DNA from 2 places in the Tissierella sp. QWL-11 genome. Region 2 is predicted to be linked to the other one. Evidence: a T-box and tRNA genes for the amino acid it is inferred to sense, from the RefSeq annotation. Region 2 holds a T-box; the other holds one or more tRNA genes.
What was found. A T-box is a leader RNA that pairs with one kind of tRNA and senses whether it is charged. The one in region 2 lies ahead of AC4PG3_RS09625 (valine--tRNA ligase), so its partner is inferred to be a tRNA-Val.
Positions count from the first base shown of each region.

Region 1 (3,218 bases), 1.2 Mb from region 2:
AGATTAATGCCTTCAGGCAATATACCCATAAAAGAGACATATACCATTATTCCCGCTGAAAAACTTAAAGAAAGAGCTAAAAACCTTTTATTAGTCTCCTTTGCAAAGAAAGATATAAGGCTACCTATTCCCATTGAAAGACCTACTACTAATGTAAGTCCAAAACTCTGTAAAACATTTATAATATTGATATCCATGTTTTCCTCCAATATATATGATTTATACTTATTTTATCTTAAAAATTATCAAAAATCTAGAGAATTCCATCTAAAAAATGTTATAATTGTATATAGATTATAATTTAAGGGGTGGTTCTATGTCTATTGATTATATATGCAGCGAATGTGGTAAAAAGTACTCACCATATGATTTTCCATACATATGCACCTGTGGAGGTATGCTAGATTTAGATAACTTTGAAAAAGTTCTTTCTCTAAATAGTATATTGAAAGAAGAGTGGAGCCTATTTAGATACCTAAAAGCTCTCCCATTTGAAAATAACCAATCAATTTGGAAGGATGTATCCATGGGTGAGGGACTCACTTCATTAGTTCCACTAGACCCTGAAAATACTAATATATTAGTTAAAATGGACTATATGATGCCTACACTTTCCTTTAAAGATAGAGGTGCTAGTGTATTAATTTCAAAAGCAAAGGAATTTGGAGCTAAAAAAGTAATCCAAGATAGTAGTGGAAATGCAGGTAATTCCATAGCTGCATATGCTAAAAGAGTTAATATTGACTGTGATATATATGTTCCAGAAACTACTTCACCTAAAAAAATAAAAATGATACAATCCCATGGAGCAAATGTCCATATAGTTACTGGGTCAAGGGAAGATACTGCTAAGGCTGCAAGACAGGCTGTAGAAAACGGAGAGGGCTTTTATGCAAGTCATGTATACAATCCTTACTTCTACCAGGGCACTAAGACTTATGTCTATGAAATTTATGAGCAATTAAAAGGTGATATGGTAGATACTTTAATTATTCCTGTTGGAAATGGAACACTTTTACTTGGAGCTTATTATGGATTAAGAGATTTAATGGATTTAGGACTTATAAAAAGTATGCCCAAAATTATAGGTGTCCAGTCTGATAGATGCTGTCCTATATATAAAGCTCTTAAAGAAGATTTAGACTATGTAGAAGAAGTTGAAAATAAAGGTACTCAAGCTGAAGGAATTGCCATAGCAGCTCCTAAAAGAGGCAAGCAAATCTTAAAAGCCATGAGGGAAACAAATGGAGACATAATCACTGCGCCTGAAGATGAAATACTCTCTACTCAAATAGACTTAGCCCAAAAAGGTTTTTTTGTAGAAATAACAACTGCTGCCACTTTTGCAGCCTTTAATCATAATTATAAAGACAAGAGCTCTTTAGGGAAAGTAGTATTACCCCTTTGTGGAGCAGGGTTAAAATCAGAAAAATAGATTGTAAACCATAAGCTTAAATGCTATAATAGTGAATAGTATTAAGTGGTCGATTAGCTCAGTTGGCTAGAGTGCTACGTTGACATCGTAGAGGTCACTGGTTCGAGCCCAGTATCGACCACCATTTTATAAGCTAAATTAACGAACCATAGTGGGTAAACAAAAGAGATAAACCTAGTTTATCTCTTTTATATATTCATATAAAAATCTAGAAGCTCTATATAAATCCTCTATTCTTATGTCTTCCTTTGGATTATGACTTATACCTTCCTTATTTGGTATAAATATCATCCCCGTCTTATAATTTGGTGCAAATCCCATAGCATCATGGCCTGCTCCACTTGGCATCTTTTTAAAGTTTAAATTTAAATCCTCAGCTTTATTTTCTAGTCCTTTTATTATTTCCATACTAAGTTCTACAGGCTCTTCATGATATATTTCTTCTAAATCATATGATAATCCTCTTTTTACTGTAACTTGTTTTATAAATTCTTTTAAGTTTTCTACTACCCTATTTATACTTTCACTTTGGATACCTCTTATATCTATTCCTAAACTTATTTGTCCAGGAACTACATTCATTGCATTTGGCAAAGTCTCACATATCCCTACTGTGGCAACTGTAGAATTTGACATTTCTTGTTGGCCATATTTTTCTACAGCTAATATAATCTCTGAGGCTCCACATAAAGCATCTCTTCTCATATCCATAGGAGTTGCACCGGAGTGATCCTGGCGTCCCTCTATGTTTAGCATAAACCTTCTTGGGGCGGCTATTGATGTAACTATTCCTAGGTCCATATTTTTATCCCATAAAACTCTACCTTGTTCTATATGTATTTCAAAATATCTCTTAATATTTGGTAATTTAAATGTATTTTTTAAAAATCCTTTTTCATCTAAAATACTATATAGAGCTTTTTTATTTTCATCTACTATATTAGATAATTCTTCCTTGCTAATTTTCCCAAGGGCTAGATTGCTCCCAATTGTAGCTTTTCCAAATATACTTGTTTCTTCTGCTCTAAATGCAGCTACCATAACAGGTATATCTAGATTGCTTTCTTTTATCCACTTTAAAATAAGTAAGCCTGCTAGAACACCTGCTACTCCATCATATTTACCTCCATTTGGCACAGAATCTAAGTGAGAGCCTATCAAAGTATATTCTTCTGCATAATCATTTATATATATAAATGTATTTCCATAAGCATCTACACTGGTTTTCAACCCTATATTTTTGCAAAATTCGGATAATTTGTCGTGCATAAAATCTTCTTCTACAGAGTAGGCTAATCGGGAAACTCCACCTAAGGTGTCTTTTCCTATTTCATCTAATTCACAAAACCATTTTTTTAAGTTTTCCACTATAATCCCCCTTCTTTACTAATATTACCTTAATAAATATAAGAGATAACTTGAAGGTTATCTCTTATATTTTAGCTCCATTTAATCAATTTTTTCTCTGTAAATTCTGCTACTAAGTAGAGTACTAATCCTATTAAACTTAGTACTACTACTGAGGAAATGACCAGCTCTATATCGTATGTTTCATTTCCTAATGTCAATAGGTATCCTAATCCTGATTTTGCTCCTATCATCTCTCCTATTACTGCTGCTACAATAGCTTGCGTAAGAGCTACCTTAACTCCAGAAAGGATTGCCTTTAAAGAATATGGCAATTCAATAAACAAAAACTTTTGTAATCTTGAAGCATCTAATATCTTCATAAAGTTCATAATGTTAGAATCAATACTTCTTATAGCTACCACTTCATTTATCA
Region 1 is NZ_CM178750.1:510,635-513,852, reverse strand. It holds gene zupT (zinc transporter ZupT) at 1-197, opposite strand, end outside; gene AC4PG3_RS02460 (threonine synthase) at 317-1,435, shown strand; tRNA gene AC4PG3_RS02455 (tRNA-Val) at 1,483-1,559, shown strand; gene AC4PG3_RS02450 (M20 family metallo-hydrolase) at 1,610-2,803, opposite strand; gene AC4PG3_RS02445 (ABC transporter permease) at 2,875-3,218, opposite strand, start outside.
Region 1: it encodes a tRNA-Val, which carries the amino acid that the T-box ahead of AC4PG3_RS09625 (valine--tRNA ligase) is inferred to sense. The anticodon was not compared.

Region 2 (3,218 bases):
CTTACTCATCTTTCTACCTTGACTATCACGAACTAATCCAGTTAAGAATACATCTTTAAATGGCACTTCATCCATTTGCTCTATACTTGAAAATACCATTCTAATTATCCAGAAGAATATAATATCATATCCCGTTACCAATACATCAGTAGGGAAAAAGTATTTTAAATCTGGAGTTTCATCTGGCCAACCTAAAGTTGAAAAAGGCCAAAGGGCAGAAGAAAACCAAGTATCTAATGTGTCATTATCTTGAATAATATTTTTGCTATTACACTTATCACATTTATCAGGTGTTTCTCTGGAAACTATAATCTCTCCACAATCTTGACAATAGTATACAGGAAGCCTATGTCCCCACCAAAGCTGTCTAGAAATACACCAATCTCTTATGTTTTCTAACCAGTTAATATATATTTTACCAAATCTTTCAGGTATAAAGTTTAATTCTCCATTTCTAAATGCCTCTAGAGCTGGTTCTGCTAAGGGTTTCATCTTTACAAACCACTGTTTAGATATTAAAGGTTCAATAATAGTATTACATCTTTCGCAATGTCCCACTGCATTTTCATGCTCTTTTATTTCTTTTAAATATCCATTTTCTTTTAAATCTTCTACTATTTTCTTTCTAGCTTCAAACCTATCTAAACCTTCATATTTTCCACCATTTTTATTTATATGTCCCTTTTCATCTATTACAATACACTGACCTAGTCCAAATCTCTCTCCTACTTCAAAGTCATTTGGGTCATGAGAAGGTGTTATTTTTAAAGCTCCAGTACCAAATTCCATTTCAACATATTCATCAGCTATAATAGGTATTTCTCTATTTGATAAAGGAAGTATGGCAGTTTTACCAACTAAGTCCTTATATCTATCATCATTTGGATGTACTGCTATAGCTAAGTCTCCTAACATAGTCTCAGGTCTTGTAGTAGCTATGGTAATTGATCTATCGCTATCTTTCACAGGATAGCTTATATGCCAAATATAACTCTTACTATCTTCATGCTCTACCTCTGCATCAGATATTGCTGTAGCACAACTTGGACACCAATTTATAATCCTATCTCCTCTATATATAAGCCCTTTATCATATAGCCTTATAAATACTTCTTCAACAGCATTACTTAAATTTTCATCTAAAGTAAAACTATCTCTACTCCAATCACAGGATACACCTAGTTTTTTAAGTTGATTTTTAATATTTCCACCATATAACTCTGTCCATTCCCAAGCTTTTTCTAAGAACTTCTCTCTTCCTAGGCTTTCTTTGTCTATTCCCTCTTTTTTTAATTTCTCAACTACCTTAGCTTCTGTAGAAATACTTGCATGGTCTGTTCCTGGAAGCCATAATGCCTCATATCCCTTCATTCTTTTCCATCTAGTTAATATATCTTGAATAGTATTATTTAAAGCATGACCCATATGAAGATTTCCAGTAACATTTGGAGGTGGCATCATTATAGTAAATGCTTCCTTTTCTTCATTGACATTTGCCTTAAAATAATTATTTTGATTCCAAAATTTATAAAGTCTGTCTTCAAAATCCTTTGGGTTATAAGTCTTTTGTAAATTCTCTAACATAATATTCCTCCTAAATAAAAAATCCCTCAATCCTATAAAAGGACGAAGGGTAAATTCGCGGTACCACCTTAATTCCATGAACTTCATGGCTCTTAAATGTATAACGGCTTAACCGTTTAAGCTTACTTAGTTTCAGCTCAAATGCTCAAAAGCTACTTTCAATAGATATAGCTTAAAGGCCTTTCAACCTGGGACCTTTTCTCTGTATAAGGTATCTATTTACTCCTCTTTTTCTATGCAAGTATAAAATTGTTAAATCAATTATATAAATATTGTCATACTTTGTCAACTAGCTCTTTTCAGTCATTTTAATATACAATATCAAATAATTTATAAATGCTAATATATTTAAACCTACTGTAATTAAAAAAAGTACTAAAGAAGCCATTTCTCCTAATTTAAATACTACAGAAAGTGCAGCAATATAGAAGGATACTGTAGCAAGTTTTCCATATTTATTCGAAGGCAGAACTTGTTTTCCTTTGAATAAATACAAAATTCCTCCACCTAATATAAGTAGTATTTCCTTTATTCCCAAAGCTATTAAAATCCAAAACGGTATAAGACCTCCATATGTAAAGCTTATAAGAACGGCAAATGTCATCATCTTATCTGCGATAGGATCTAGGACTATCCCCAGTTTTGTTATTAAATTATATTTTCTTGCAATTTTCCCATCGAGTAAATCTGTTATTCCAGCTAATAAAAATATTAATCCAGAAACCAATAATTTGTTTTCTATATTGGAAAAAAATGCAAATAAATAAATAGGAACTAAAGTTATCCTTAGAATTGTCAATAGATTAGGTATATTCATAGAAAAACCTCCTAATTTAAAATTTAGTAACCATTGAATTCATAAAAGAATACTATATCATTATATAGCACTATATTACTAATTACAATATAAGGAGTGATTTCATGTCTAGGTTTTTGAAAAAAATATCAATAATCTGTGTATTTGTCATAATGCTAGCTGTTATCTCCACAGCTTGTAAGGATGACTCAATGGAGAAGATTAAACTTATGGAGGTTACACATTCAGTATTTTATGCACCCCAATATGTAGCCATAACTCAAGGTTTTTTTGAAGAAGAAGGCTTTGAAATAGAATTAATAAATGGAAAAGGCGCGGATAAAGTTATGGCTTCCCTTTTAAGTGGAGAAACGGACATCGGCTTTATGGGACCAGAAGCATCTGTATATGTATACAATCAAGACAGAGATAACTATGTAGTAAACTTTGCTCAACTTACTCAAAGAGATGGATCATTTTTAGTAAGTAGAGAGAAAGATGAGAATTTCACATTTGATAAACTAAGAGGAACTACAGTGATCGGTGGAAGAAAAGGTGGAATGCCTGAGATGACTTTAGAATATGTGTTAAAATCTCATGGTCTTAAACTAGGTGAAGATGTGGAAGTTAGAACTGATATACAGTTTAGTGCTATGGCAGGAGCATTTCTGGGAGGAGAGGGAGATTATGTAACCCTATTTGAACCTGTTGCTTCCTCATTAGAAAAAGAAGGCAAAGGATATATTGTAGCCTCTATAGGCGAAGAAGGAGGATATCTTCCATACACATGTTATTCTGCAACTAAAGAATATATAGAGAAAAATCCAGATACTATACA
Region 2 is NZ_CM178750.1:1,954,606-1,957,823, forward strand. It holds gene AC4PG3_RS09625 (valine--tRNA ligase) at 1-1,584, opposite strand, end outside; T-box leader at 1,620-1,829, opposite strand; gene pgsA (CDP-diacylglycerol--glycerol-3-phosphate 3-phosphatidyltransferase) at 1,874-2,401, opposite strand; gene AC4PG3_RS09635 (ABC transporter substrate-binding protein) at 2,506-3,218, shown strand, end outside.